Regions from separate parts of the Methylobacterium organophilum genome, predicted to be linked through region 2. Evidence: riboswitches for the same ligand, from Rfam matches in the RefSeq annotation. Region 2 holds a riboswitch; the other holds the start of a gene.

Evidence for each region. Region 2 has a riboswitch for cobalamin ahead of MMB17_RS11175 (CbtB domain-containing protein). Riboswitches for the same ligand answer to the same signal wherever they lie in the genome.
Region 1: it holds a riboswitch for cobalamin, as region 2 does, so the genes downstream of both, MMB17_RS04630 (TonB-dependent receptor) here and MMB17_RS11175 (CbtB domain-containing protein) in region 2, are expected to answer to the same signal.

What each region holds. Positions count from the first base shown of each region.
Region 1 is NZ_CP092848.1:1,005,375-1,012,580, reverse strand. Features, by position in the region: gene MMB17_RS04635 (cyclase family protein) at 1-234, shown strand, start outside; gene MMB17_RS04630 (TonB-dependent receptor) at 337-2,361, opposite strand; cobalamin riboswitch at 2,591-2,788, opposite strand; gene MMB17_RS04625 (ABC transporter ATP-binding protein) at 2,873-4,621, opposite strand; gene fhuF (siderophore-iron reductase FhuF) at 4,615-5,352, opposite strand; gene MMB17_RS04615 (MFS transporter) at 5,349-6,596, opposite strand; gene MMB17_RS04610 (major royal jelly family protein) at 6,934-7,206, shown strand, end outside.
Region 2 is NZ_CP092848.1:2,420,585-2,427,790, forward strand. Features, by position in the region: gene cobW (cobalamin biosynthesis protein CobW) at 1-541, opposite strand, end outside; gene MMB17_RS11165 (DUF1636 family protein) at 551-952, opposite strand; gene MMB17_RS11170 (CbtA family protein) at 945-1,709, opposite strand; gene MMB17_RS11175 (CbtB domain-containing protein) at 1,737-1,910, opposite strand; cobalamin riboswitch at 1,943-2,140, opposite strand; gene MMB17_RS11180 (MFS transporter) at 2,216-3,385, opposite strand; gene MMB17_RS11185 (LysR family transcriptional regulator) at 3,483-4,394, shown strand; gene cobU (bifunctional adenosylcobinamide kinase/adenosylcobinamide-phosphate guanylyltransferase) at 4,503-5,015, shown strand; gene cobO (cob(I)yrinic acid a,c-diamide adenosyltransferase) at 5,012-5,614, shown strand; gene MMB17_RS11200 (hypothetical protein) at 5,709-6,140, shown strand; gene MMB17_RS11205 (cobyric acid synthase) at 6,172-7,206, shown strand, end outside.

The DNA.
Region 1 (7,206 bases), 1.4 Mb from region 2:
GGCCTGATTCACGCCGAGAACGTCGGCGGCGACATCGAGCTGATGCTGAACAAGCGCTCGATCATCGGCGCCTTCCCCTGGCGCTACGACGGTCTCGAGGCTTGCCCCTGCCGGATCGTCTGCTTCGACGGCATGGACGAGGCGGTCGAGGCCGTGGGCGACGCGGCCAAGGCGATCCTGGGCCCGCGCTCCATCGCCGCCGGCCTGACCAGCGGCGGCCCGGACGGCCGCTGAGGCGTCCTCGGGCTTGGCTCCCCTCCCGTCCGGCGAGTGAGGCCGGGCGGGAGATCCGTCACGAGGCGGCCCGGCACGCGCCGGGTCGCCCGCTGCTTTGCCTCAGAACCGCCCCGCGAGGGTCAGCCGCACGGCGGTGGGCTCGACGGGATGGAAATGGCGGTCGGCGATGCCGTCCGCCGGCTCGCCGGGCAGGCGGGATTCGTAGAAATAGGTGATCTGGTCGGCTTTGGCGTTGGTCAGGTTCAGCACGTCGAGGGCGAGGCTGACGCCGTTCTCGAAATTGTAGCCGATGCGGCCGTTGAGCAGCGCGGTCGGCTTCGAGCGCACCGAATTGTCCTCGATGAGCGGGCGCGGCCCGAAATAGCGGAAGCGCAGGGTCCCGAACCAGCCGGTGCCTTCCCCGAAGGTCACCCCGGCTGAGGCGATGGTGGTGGGCGCCTCTGGCACCCGGTTGCCGGCCGGGTCGACATCCGAGAACCGGGCATTGGTGACCGTGAGGTCGCCTTCGAGCCGCAGCCACGGGGTGAGCGCGTAGCGGTTGGTCCATTCGACGCCGAAGCGCCGGGTCGGACGGCTCGGCTCGGTGGTGCCGGTATCGCCCTGGAATAGGTTCTCGGAGGCGAAATCGAGCCGGAACAGGGCGACGGAGCTTTCCAGTCCCGCGATCGAGCGGTTGCGCAGGCCGACCTCGTAGCCCGTCGAGGGCACCAGGAAGGGCGAGCGCTGGATGTTGAAGAGCGGGCTCGACGGATCGACGGTCGCGGTCACGCCGCGCACGTCGTTGGAATGGAAGCCGCCGCCGTAATTCACGTAGAGTTCGGTGTCGGCGAAGGGACCGAGCACGAGGCCGAGCTTCGGGTTGACGATGCCGTCCCGGGCCTTGCCGGAATTGGCCGCGATGTCGGAGACGACGTCGGCGTAGTAGCCGTCCGCCCGGAAGCCGAGGCTGGTGCGTAGCCAGTCCGTCCAGCGCACCCGGTTCTCGACGTAGAACGCCGCGCTCGCCTCCAGCACCCGGTCGTCGAGCACGGTCGAGCGGTATTGGCGGTTGGTGGTGTTGAACAGGCCGACGCGCATGCTGTCGGTCCGGGTCTGCACGCCGATCTCGGTCTCCGTCGCCAGGCCGAACAGGTCGCCCTGGAAGACATGGGCGATCTCGCCGCCGCCGAGCACCCGGTCGTCGAGCTGGCGGAACTGGTCGCCGTTGACCGGGTCGTTCAGGAAATAGGTGAAGTCGTTGAACAGGTTCATCCGGTAGCGGATCACGTAGGCGCTCGCCCGGGTGACCCCGGTATCGTCGGTCGCGCTCCAGCGTCCCGAGAGCGAGAACCGGCCGGTATCGCCGCCATCGGTCGGGTTCAGCGTGCCGTAGCGGCCGAGGATGCCCCCCGCCACGGCCCGCTCGGGGATCTGGTTGGTGGCGTTCCACTTGGCCCAATAGGCCATGCCGGTCACGGAGAAGCCGTCGAGCGCCGTGCCCTGGCTGTAGCGCAGCACGCCGTTGAACTTGGCGAGGCGATCCGGCACGTCCCAGGGCCCGTCATAGACCTGGGCCTCGCCGGCGGCGAGCAGGTGGCCCTCGCCCAGGGGCGCCGAGGCGATGGCGAGCGCCCGCTTGTAGCCGAAGGAGCCGATCGAGGTGAGCGCGAGGTTCTTCTCCACCGTGTCGAGATAGTCGATCCGCACCGAGCCGGCCGAGGCGAAGTCCCCGTCGCGGGCGAAATACGGGCCCTTGTGGAATTCCACCGCGCCGACGAGCTCGGGGATCAGGAAGTTGATGTCGGCATAGCCCTGGGCATGGGCGTTGGTGCGCATGTTCACCGGCATGCCGTCGACGGTGATGGCGATGTCGCTGCCGTGGTCGAGGTTGAACCCGCGCAGGAAGAACTGGTTGGCTTTGCCCTCGCCCGAATGCTGCGTGACGATCAGGCCGGGCACCGATTCCAGCACCTCGCCGGGCCGGGTGACCGGGCGGCTGTTGAGCTGCGCGCCGGTGATGACCCCCGCGCTCGCCGCTTCCACGACCGGCAGTGCGCCGCCGATACCCGTGCTGCCGCCGACGAAGCCGGCACTGGCGGCGGGGCCGGATGCCCCCCCGGCGGAAGCGGCGGCCTCCCCCGCCACGGCGATCTCGTCCAGGCGCGTCTCGCCGAGGGAGCCCTCGGCATGGGCAGGCTGCGCGGTGGCGAGGAGCGCGCAGGAGAGAAGAAGCAGGCTGGGGCGGGACACGGGACGGCAGCCTCGGGCAACGGCAGTGGCACGTCACCGCGAACGAGGCCTCGGGTCACCGCCTCCTCCGGGGAGGGGCGGCGCCTTCAGCACCCGTCAGGACACCCCGCCCGACGCGCTTCGCGTGTGACCACGGCTGACGGCAGGTCTCCTGGCTCGCGGGTCGCTGCCCTCTCACCGTCTTCCCGGATGAGGCTCATCCAGTGACATGGTGGCGGAAGGCTCGCCGCTCACAGTTGCGGGGGCAGCCGCGGCTTCAGAGCGAACCCCTCACCGCGTTCCCTTTTGATCCCCAAGGGGAACCGTCGCCCCATGGCTAAGCTTGGCGTCGCGGCTCTGTCAATGCGGTGCCACCCGCCCCCTCAATCGCCCACCCTGTCCCGGGCGAGGGGGCCTCCTGCCGCCCCTACTCCGCCGCGGCGCGCGGCGTGTCCGGCCGATCCGACGCGAACTGGGCCGCGTGGAGCTTCTGGTAGTAGCCGCCGGCGGCGAGCAATTCCTCGTGCCGACCTTCCTCGACGATGCCGCTCTCGGTGACCACGGCGATGCGGTCGGCATGGCGGATCGTGGCGAGGCGGTGGGCGATGACGAGGGTGGTGCGGCCGGCCGCGAGCTCGGTCAGCGCCGCCTGGATGTCCCGCTCGGTCTGGGTGTCGAGAGCGGAGGTCGCCTCGTCGAGGATCAAGATCGGCGGGTTCTTCAGGAAGACCCGGGCGATGGCGAGCCGCTGCTTCTGGCCGCCCGAGAGCTTCACCCCGCGCTCGCCGACCACGGTGTCGAGCCCGTCCGGCAGCCCCGCGATCAGGTCGCCGAGACGGGCGCGCCGCGCCGCCTCTAGGATCTCGGCCTCACCGGCATCGAGCCGGCCATAGGCGATGTTCTCGCGGATCGTGCCGGCGAACAGGAACACGTCCTGCTGCACGATGCCGATCTGCCCGCGCAGGGAGGCGAGCGTGTAGGCGCGGATGTCGTGCCCGTCGATCGTGATGCGGCCGGCGTCCACCTCGTAGAAGCGCGGGATCAGGGAGCAGAGCGTGGTCTTGCCCGCGCCCGAGGGGCCGACGAGCGCCACCGTCTCGCCCGCCGCGATGGTGAGGCTCAGGTCGCGCAGCACGGGACGGTCCGGGCTGTAGCCGAAGGAAACGGAGTCGAAGCGGATGTCGCCGCGCAGGGCGGGGGCCGCGGTGGCGCCCGGCCGGTCGACGATGTCGGGCGCCATGCCGAGCAGGCCCATGTAGCGCCGGAAGCCGGCAATGCCCTTCGGGTAGGTCTCGACCACCGCGCCGATCTTCTCGAGCGGCCGGTAGAACACGCCGACGAGCAGGAGGAAGCCGACGAAGCCGCCGGCGGTCAGGTCGCCCCGCACCACGAAGGCGGCGCCGCCGAGCAGCACGACGATCTGGACGAGGCGCATACCGAGATAGTTGATCGACAGGCTCGCGGCCATGATCCGGTAGGCTTCGAGCTTGGTGGCGCGGTACTTCGCGTTGTCGGCGGCGAAGAGGGCGCGTTCATGCGCCTCGTTGGCGAAGGCGCGCACCACGCGCACGCCGCCCACATTCTCCTCGATGCGGGCGTTGAAGGCGCCGACGCGGCCGTACTGGGCCTGCCAGTTGCGGGTCATGCGCCCGCCGTAGCGCAGCGTCACGAAGGCGATCACCGGCAGGATCGCCGCCGTCATCAGGGCGAGCGGCGGATGCACCCAGATCATCAGGCCGAAGGCGCCGAACAGCGTCATCACCGCGATGAACAGGTCCTCCGGCCCGTGATGGGCGACCTCGCCGATCTCCTCGAGATCCTTCGTCACGCGGGCGACGAGGTGGCCGGTCTTCTGGCCGTCGTAGAAGCGGAAGGAGAGCTTCTGCAGGTGGTCGAAGGCCCGCGCCCGCATCGTGGTCTCGATGTTGATGCCGAGCACGTGGCCCCAATAGGTGACGACGACCATCAGCCCGGCATTGGCCACGTAGAGCAGGGCGAGGCCCGCGGCGGCGAGCAGGATCAGGCCCCAGTCCTGCTGCGGCAGCAGGTGGTCGACGAAGGCCTTCACGGCCAGCGGAAAGCCGAGCTCGAGCAGGCCCGAGAGCACGGCGCAGCCGAAATCGACCAGGAACAGCGTCCGGTGCGGCCGATAATAGGCGAGGAAGGCCTTCAGCATCGGGGCAGATCAGGCTTCTGGGCGTGTTCGAGGGGGCAGAGCGACCCGCAGGAGGGAACGCCCGGCAGGCGGTGGCGCAGGCAGCAGGTGCGCCGCCGGCAACCGGAGGCGCCTGGGCGCAAGGCCTGCGCCAGGGGGCTTCTAGGGCAGACCGGCCCGGCGCACCAACCGAGGCAGGCGGCGATCTCGGCGCAAGCGGGGCTGTCCGTTTCGCCAAGCTCCCGTGCCACGTAGTCGAAGATCACCGCGGCGTTGCCCCAGAGCACCCGGGGGGCGAGGCCGCACTGGGCCTGGCACAGGGCCACGAAGGGTTGCAGATGCGCCTCGACGAGGGCCGCCAAGCCGCTCCGCGGGCAGGGTGCGGCGGTGCGATTGTCGCCAAGCCGGTTCGGGTCCACGAGGAGGCGGGCGGGGCAGCCGGCCGCATCGAGTTCGAGGCTGGTCTCGTCGAAGGCCAGCGGCAGGGGGCGGCCGAGGCGCATCAGGGCGGTCAGGGCCGGGGTCGCCAGGGTCGCGAGGTAGAACTGGCTCCAGTAGGAGACCAGGGCGCGGCGGTCGGGGCTCCCGCAGGCGCCGCAGCGGGCGCCGAAGGCCGAGAGCGTCGCCTCGAACACGGCCGGGTCGCGCAGGGCGGAGAGGGGCCGCGCCTCCGGCCCGCCGGGACCGGCGGCGACGCCGTCGCGATAGGCGCTGAGCGAGGCGGGGACCTGCGCGGCGACCTCCGGGATCATCGTGGCTCCGCCCGGTCGGCTTGCGGGGTGCGCGCTACGCAGAGGGCCAGCCACGTCACCGCGGCGGCGTAGAGCGGCATCGTCGCCGCGAAGTAGCCCGGCCAGCCGGCCCAGCCGGCCAGCGCCGGTGCGGCCACCCGCAGGGGCATCGCCGCGAAGAAGGCCGCCCCGAACAGCAGGGCGTAGTCGGTGGCCGGCCGCGGCCCCTGCGCCCAACGGTAGATCATGTTGAACACCGGCACGCCGAGGATCCCACCGCAGACGAAGTTCAGGACGGTCGCGCACACCGCCGGGCCGGCTGCGCCGGCGGCGCAGGCGCCGGCCATCAGGCCTCCCGAGGCGAGGACGCCCAGGCCGCCGAGCACGATCAGCCGGACGGTCCCGAACCGGGCGACGAGGGCGCCGGCCACCAGGGCCATGACGAGGTTGATTCCCGGCAGGACCGTCCCGGTCAGGAAGCCGACCTGCCCGAGCGTCACGCCGAGATCGAGCAGGGCCAGGGTGTTGGGGCCGGAGAGAAGATAGGCCGCGGCGAAATAGGCACCGAGCGCGAGGATCCGCACCAGGAGGGCACGCAGACGGGCGAGGGAGCCCGACCAGCGCTCCGGTATGCGGCCGGCTCCCTGCAGGCGCGCCTCCGGGTAGCGCAGGATCGGGAGCAGGCAGAGGGCGTCGAGGCCGGCGCAGCCCAGGACCGCGAAGCGCCAGCCGAGGCTGTCGTAGGACCCCACCAGAACGCCGACGCCGAGGATGCCGCCCAGGGAGGCCCCGCACAGCTTGGCGGAGGCGACGAAGGCCCGCTGCTCCGCGGGCACCGTCTCGACGACCAGCGCCTCCAGGGCGATGTCCATGCTCGCGATGCAGGTGCAGGCGGCGATCGCCAGCGCCAGGAGCGCGGCCAGGGGCCAATGCTCGCCGAAGCTGAGGACGACGAGCAGGGCGACCGTCATCCCCTGCGTCGCGACGATCCAGCCGATCCGGTGGCCGAGGACGGGCAGGCGGACCCGATCCAGTAGCGTCGCCCAGAGGAAGGTGAGCCCCACGGGCAGGTTGATGAGCTGGAGCAGGCCGACCTCGGCCAGATCCAGGCCGCGCGCCCGCAGGATCAGCGGCGCCCCGCCGGAGAGGAAGCCGAGCGTGGCGCCGAAGGTCATGTAGAGGCAGAAGAACGGGGCCAGCGGGCGCAGGGCTGCGAACGCGGTTTCCACGCGCGCGCCGCCCCCGATCGCCGACAGGCCCGTCATCGCGGGGAGGGGCCGCCGCCCCTGCAAGGACAGGCAGGCCGGCCCGCGTCGCGGGCCGGCCACGCTCCCGGGCGCTGCGGGCATCGATAGTTTATAATCAAACTAAACTGTTGTTCTGCTTCACTTTTCCCGCTTAGCCCAAGGGGCGCTCCCGCTCAACCCGGGCCGTCGCCGCCCTGCCGGATCTGCCGCCCCGTCCGCCTCGCCGAAGCCCCGAGCCGGAGCGGCGCGACAACCGCGCTGCGACATGGTGCCCGCTCCGCGCATCCGAAAAGAACGGGACGCATCGGCATGCCGACGCGTTGCCCCGGCGAATTCCCTTCTCGGAGCACGCAGAATGACGGGAGCCGCCATCGCCCGCGCGGGGCTGGGCATGATCCTGATGTCCGGCGTCATGGCCGTGGCCGGTCCCGCCTCGGCCCAGGAGCCTGCCGCCGGGCAGGGCCGCCTGACCCAGGTGGCGCGCTTCGAGCATCAGGTCACCGGCGTCACCGTCGCGCGGGACGGGCGCATCTTCGTCAATTTCCCGCGTTGGAGCGAGGATGCCCCGGTCTCCGTGGCGGAGCTGAAGGACGGCAAGCCCGTGGCCTATCCGGATGCGGAGTGGAAT
Region 2 (7,206 bases):
CGAGGTCGGCGCAGAGGAGCTGGTCCTCGAAGACCTCCTCCAGCGGGTTGTCGTGGTCGACCGCCGTGTCGGCGGCGCGCTGATTGGCGAGCGCGTCCGGATCCTCGGCGAACTGGCCGGAGGCCACCGCCGGCCCGTCCACCACGGCGACGACCCCGTCGACGGTGACGCGGGAGCGGATCGCCGGCCACTGGAAGGCCTGGACCAGGGGCTTGGGCAGGGCGAGGCCGGAGGTCTCGATCAGGATGTGCTGCGGGGGCTCCGGCCGGTCGAGGAGCTTGGTCAGGGCGGGCACGAAATCGTCGGCCACGGTGCAGCAGATGCAGCCGTTCGGCAGTTCGACCACCGAATTCTCGTCGCAGCCCTCGATGCCGCAGGAGGCGAGGAAGGAGCCGTCGAAGCCGATATCGCCGAACTCGTTGACGATGATGGCGAGCTTCGCGCCCTTCGCGTTCTCCACCACATGACGCACCAGGGTCGTCTTGCCGGCCCCGAGGAAGCCGGTGACGATGGTGCAGGGGATCTTCTCGACGATGCTCATGGCGCGCTCTCAGATGTCGTCCGTGCGGGCCGCGGGCAGCGGCGGGATGCGGGCGATCACGCCCCGGCGGAATTCGACCGGCCGCTCGCGCCAGGCCACGATCCCGTCCGGCGTGGCGGCATAGGCGGCGAGCCCGTCGAGGATGGTGCGGGCGGAAGCCTCGGCGTCGAGATCCCCGTAGACGTAGCTCCAGCGGCCCGCCGAGGCGACGGCGACGGTGCAGGGCCGCTTGCAGACCGAGAGACAGGGCACGCCCTCGACGGTCAACCCCGGCACGGGCGCGCGGTCGAGCTCCGTCTGGAGCGCGTCCAGCAGGCGGCTGCCCGCCGGCTTGTCGCCGCCCTGTCCCGCCACCTTGCAGGTGGTGCAGACATGCAGCACCACCGCATTCGGATGGTCGGGATCAGGCACGGGCTGTTGCCTTCTCGCGTCCGAAGGCGTGCCAGGCCCAGCCGAAGCCGAGGCCGATCAGCGCCCAGAACACGAAGGCGATGGCCAGCGAGCGCGCCGCGAACTGCGCCGCATAGCCCGCCGGCAGCTTCGAGGCCGCCTCCTCGACATGCGGCGCCCCGGCGAGGTGCGGGCCGACGATCAGGACGAGGCCGCCGAGGATGGTGATTGGCACCCGGCGCACCAGGATCAGGTAGAGGCCGAGGCCCGTCGCGATCACCGTCATCAGCCACCAGGCCTGCCGTAGCTCGAGGGCGGCCGCCCCCATGCCGGGCAGCTCCGGCGGCAGGCCCACGGCGGGGGCCAGCGCCACCGCAGCGAAGCCGGCAAGGCCGAGCTTCAGCCCGGTCTCCGGACCCGGCGGCAGGCGCAGGGCAAGCATCACCGCGCCGAGCAGCAGAGCGTAGCCGACGCCGCCGATCAGGGTGGCGAGGCCGGTGAAGGCCATGCGCGGCAGGCCCTCGCCGGGCTGCCACTCGCCCCCGCCGTGGTCGTGGCCGGCATGACCCGGATCGGAAGGGTCGTGGCCTTCCGCGCCGTTCCCGTGGGAATGGGCGAGCACGACGAGGCTCTTCGGCGCGGACAGGGCGGCGCTCTGGCCTTCATAGGCCTCCGCCGCCACGATGAGCGGCGAGGTGAGGGCGAGCTGCAGCCCCGTGGCAGCGACAGCCGCGAGGAAGCCGGCGACGAGCGCCGCCGACAGCAACCGGATAATCATGGAAAGGGCGCCTGGGGGATCAGGCGATCAGTGGCAGGGGAAGTTCTGCGCGTGCCGGAAGTCGTGCGCCGCGTTGTGCAGCGCCGAGGCCGGGGCAAAACCCGCCAGGAAGACGAGGCCGAGGCCGAGGAAGGCCGCGATCACGACGGCGCGGGCGCCCTCGGTGACGGTGGTCGCGGTGGAAAGCGTCGTGGTCGTCATGGTCAGGCTCCGGCCGCCCCGCCGGCGGCGTTGAGAGATAGCGGGTGACGGCAGGTCTCCTGGCTCGCGGCGTATGATATGCCCACCGCCTTCCCGGATCGCTCCAGTGGCCGATGGCGGGCACGTGTACCGCTCACAGTTGCGGGGGCAGCCGCGGCTTCGAGGCTGAGGCCCCGGCCCGCGTTCCCTTTTCACCTCGTCGCCGAGGCACCGTCGCTGCGGACCCTAGCGGCTCGGATCTGGACTTGCAATCGGAGCGGATGGCCGCCTTCGGGACAATCGCGGCCATGGTCCTAGCCCTGTGCTCAGCAGGTGGCCGAAACCGGGAGGCGGGGGCGGTTCCGGCGGAGCGCCGCGAGCATGAGAAGGCCGGCACCCGCCATCGCGGCGCCCGCGAGGGGGACAGCGGGGTAGCCGAGCCCGGCGTCGATCACGGCGCCGCCCGCCGCCGCCCCGATCGCGTTGCCGAAGTTGAAGGCGCCGATATTCATCGCCGAGGCGAGGTTGGGGGCCTCCTGCGCCTCGTTCATCACGCGCATCTGGAGCGGCGGCACCAGCGCGAAGCTCGCCACGCCCCACAGAACGATCAGGATCGCGACGGCAGCCTCCCAGCGCAACGTCGCGGCGAGGAGCAGGAGGAGGACCACCAGTCCGGCCAGCGCGGCCGCGATGGTGCCGTCCACCGAGCGGTCGGCGAGGCGGCCTCCGAGCCAGTTCCCGGCCGCGAGCCCGGCGCCGTAGAGCACCAGCATCGCCGTGACGAAGCCGACGGAGGCTTCCGTCTCGACCCGCAGGATCGGCACGATGTAGGTGAAGACCGTGAACATCGCGCTGGCGCCGACGACCGTCAGCCCGAGGGCGGCGAGCACCGGGCCGCGGACGAGCACACGTAGCTCCGCCCGCATGTCGGCGCCGGCCTCGGCCCTCAGGTCCGGCAGGGCGGCGGCCAGCGCGAGCATGGCGAGGACGCCGACCCCCGCGATGCCCCAGAACGCCGTGCGCCAGCCGAGCACCTCGCCGATCCAGGCCGCGAGCGGCACGCCGCCGATGGTGGCGAGGGTGAGCCCCGAGAACATCGCCGCCACGGCCGCGGCTCTCCGCTCCGGCGGCACGAGCCGTGCTGCCACCACCGCGCCCACCCCGAAAAAGGCGCCGTGGTTGAGCGAGGTGACGAGCCGGGCGGCGACCAGCGTCGCATAGCTGTCCGCTAGCGCCGCCATGGCGTTGCCGAGGGTGAAGATCGCCATCAGACCGATCAGCAAGCGCCGGCGCGGCACGCGTGCGGCCGCGAGGGTCACGAGCGGCGCCCCGACCAACACGCCGAGGGCGTAGGCGCTGACCACGAGGCCCGCCGCCGGAATCGAGACGCCGAGATCGGTCGCCATCAGGGGCAGCATCCCCATCGGGGTGAACTCGGTCACGCCGATGCCGAAGGCGCCCATGGCCAGTGCGAGCAGGGCGGGATTGGTTTTCATCGTGGATATCCTCGTCGTTCCGTGACAGCACGTGGCGGATCGGCGACGAGGGCGGTAGCCGGGCTCGCGGACCGAGATCCGTGCGCAAGGATCACGAATGAGGCGGGACGGCATCGATCGAACCGGCGAGATGAGCGCTTTCCTGGCCGTGATCGCGGCCGGCAGCCTGGCGGGCGCCGCGCGCCGGCTCGGCCTGACGCCGTCCGCCGTCAGCCGGATCGTCAGCCGCCTGGAATCCCGGCTCGGCGTGCGGCTGATCGTGCGGACCACGCGCAGTCTGCGCCTGACCGCCGAGGGCGAAGCCTATGGACGGGCAGCTCGGCGCATCCTGGCCGATCTCGACGAGACCGAGCGGGCGCTCGCCGACCAGGGCCGCCCGCGGGGGCGGGTCCGGGTGAGCACCGCGACCGCACATGGCCGGCTCGTGGTGGTGCCGCTGCTCGCCGACTTCGCCGCCCTGCATCCCGAGATCGTGGTCGAGATCGACCTGTCCGACGAACTCGCCGATGTTCTGGGAGGCCGGGCGGACGTGGCGATCCGCTTCGGGCCCCTGGCCGACAGCCCGCTCACCGCGCGGCGCCTGGGCGATACCGGGCGCACGGTGGTCGCTTCGCCCGCCTATCTCGCCCGCGCCGGCACGCCGCAGGTGCCGGCGGACCTTGCCGCCCATAACTGCCTCGATTTCAGCTTCCGCCGCATCGAGCCCGGCTGGCCCTTCCGCGTGGGCGGCCAGGACCATCTCCTCGCCGTGCAGGGCAGCATGCGGGCGAACAACGGCGAGACGCTGGTGCAGCTCGCACTCGCGGGCGTCGGCATCACGCGGGTGGGCAACTTCCACATCACCGAGGAGCTGGCGGCGGGCCGGCTCGTGCCGCTCCTCGCCCCCTTCAACCCCGGGGACCGCGAGGCGATCCACGCCGTGTTCGTGGGCGGCGCGGCCATGCCCGCCCGCGTGCGCGTGCTCGTGGACTTCCTCGCCGAGCGCATGCGCGGGAACGCCGGCTGGTAGGCGATCGGATGGCTTCGCTCGCGCGATCTCCGGCCCTGTGCCATAGGCCGGGGCGGAATGGATTCGTGGAGAGACCGGATGGCGGATGATCGGACGCCCCTTTCCGGAATGACCCTGGTGCTCGGCGGCGCGCGCTCGGGCAAGAGCGCCTATGCCGAGCGGCTGATCGAATCCTGCCCCGGTCCCTGGCTCTATCTCGCCACCGCGGAGGCCTGGGACGACGAGATGCGCGCCCGCATCGCCCTCCACCGGGAGCGGCGCTCCGGCGATTGGATCACCCGGGACGTGCCGATGGCGCTGCCCGAGGCGGTGGCCGCCGCGACGGGGCCGGTTCTGGTCGATTGTCTCACGCTCTGGCTCACCAATTTGATGCTGGCGGAGGCCGATCTCGCCGCGGCCTCGGCCGCCCTCGTGCAGGCCTGCGCCGCCGCGCCGGGGCCGCTGGTGCTGGTCGGCAACGAGGTCGGCCTCGGCATCGTGCCCGAGAATGCCCTGGCCCGGCGCTTCCGCGACGAGGCGGGGCGCCTGCACCAGCGCCTCGCCGCCTCCGCCGACCGCGTCGTGCTGATGGTGGCCGGGCTCCCCCTGACCGTTAAACCCTCCGCGGAGAACCCCGCATGAGCGACGATGACGACCGCCACCGCGAGAAGATGGCCAAGCGCAAGGCGGTCCAGGACGCCGAAGTCGCCTCGAAGACCATCGAGAAGGGTCTCCTCATCGTCCATACCGGCCCCGGCAAGGGCAAGACCACGGCGGCCCTCGGGCTGCTGCTGCGGGCACTCGGGCGCGGCTGGCGCGTCGGCGTGGTGCAGTTCGTGAAGGGTGCCTGGGACACCGGCGAGAAGCACGCGCTCAAGGCCTTCGGCGCCCAGGTCGAGTGGCACGCCCTGGGCGAGGGCTTCACCTGGGAGACGCAGGACAAGGCCCGCGACGCCGCGGCGGCGCGGCGGGCCTGGGCCGAGGCCGAGCGCCTGATGGCGGATCCCTCCCTGCGCCTGCTCGTCCTCGACGAGCTCAACATCGCGCTGCGCTACGAGCAGCTCGACCTCGATGCGGTGGTCGCAGCGCTGAAGGCCCGGCGGCCGGATCTCCACGTCGTGGTAACGGGCCGCAACGCCAAGCCGGCCCTGATCGAGGCCGCCGACCTCGTCACCGAGATGGGCAGCGTGAAGCACCACTTCTCCGCCGGGGTGAAGGCGCAGGAGGGAATCGAGTTCTGAGGCGGAGCGCCCTTGATGGCGGCGGCGCCCCGATGCACAACCGGGGCCGTGCAAGCGCGGCCGGAACGCGCCCGCGCCAAGGACAGGGTGGACGATGAGACGACTCGCCTGCGCCCTCGCCGGGGCCCTTTCCCTCGCAGCCGGCCTGGCCGGCTCTCCTCCAACGGCCCGCGCCGACGAGCCGGTGACGGAATCCTACCGGGCAGCGCCCGCTGGCCGATACCGCTCCGCGCATCGCCCGCGCACGATCGTGCGCGAGGTCGTGGTGCGCAAGCCGGTTTATGTCTACCGGACGCGCCGGGTCGTGCGGGAGGTGGTGGTGGAGCGCCCGGTCTATCTGCGGCCCCGCCCGGTCTATCGCGAGGTGGTGTTCGACGACCCCTACGGCCCGCCGCCCTTCGCCTATGGCCCGCCGCCGTTCCGCCCGCGCCCGGCCTTCTATGGCCCCGGCTACGGCCCGGGTCCGTTCTTGCCCTTCCGCCCCCGGCCCATCGGCTGGGGCTGGGGGCCCGGGCCGTTCTTCTAGCCGGACGAAGCTTGCGCAGGGGCGCCGTGCCATGACCCGCGCCCTGATGATCCAGGGGACCGGCTCCGATGTCGGCAAGTCGCTGATCGTCGCCGGTCTCGCCCGTGCCTTCACCCGGGCCGGCCTCGCCGTGCGGCCGTTCAAGCCGCAGAACATGTCGAACAACGCCGCCGTGACCGCCGATGGCGGCGAGATCGGCCGCGCCCAGGCCCTGCAGGCGCGGGCGGCACGGGTGCCGCCCTCAGTCCACATGAACCCGGTCCTGCTCAAGCCGCAGAGCGATGTCGGCGCGCAGGTGGTGGTGCAGGGCCGCATGGTCGGCACGGCCCGAGCGCGGGACTACCAGGAAATGAAGCCGAAGCTCCTGGCCTCGGTGCTCGACAGCTACGCGCGGCTGCGGGGGCAGGCCGACCTCGTCCTCGTCGAGGGGGCGGGCTCGCCGGCGGAGGTGAATCTGCGCCGGGGCGACATCGCGAATATGGGCTTCGCGCGGGCGGCGGGCGTGCCCGTGGTGCTGGTCGGCGACATCGACCGGGGCGGCGTCATCGCCAGCCTCGTCGGCACCAAGGTGGTGATCGAGCCGGAGGACGCGGCGATGATCCGCGGCTTCCTCGTCAACCGCTTCCGTGGCGATCCGAGCCTGTTCGACGACGGGATGGCGATCATCGCGCAGCGCACCGGCTGGGCGCCGCTCGGCCTCGTGCCGCACTTCCCCGAGGCCGCGCACCTGCCGCCGGAGGATGCCCTCGCCCTCGACCAGCCGGGGCCGCGGCGCCTGCCCGGCGCTCCGGTGGTGGCGGTGCCGGTCTTCCCGCACATCGCGAATTTCGACGATCTCGATCCGCTCCGCCAGGAGCCCGGCGTCGAGGTGGTGTTCGTGCGCCCGGGCCTGCCCCTGCCGGAGCGGGCGGCGCTGATCGTCCTGCCCGGCTCGAAGACCACGATCGACGATCTCGCCTTCGCCCGCGCGCAGGGATGGGACGCGGATCTGCGCGCGCATCTCGCCCGCGGCCGGCCGGTGCTGGGGCTCTGCGGCGGCTATCAGATGATGGGGCGCAGCATCGAC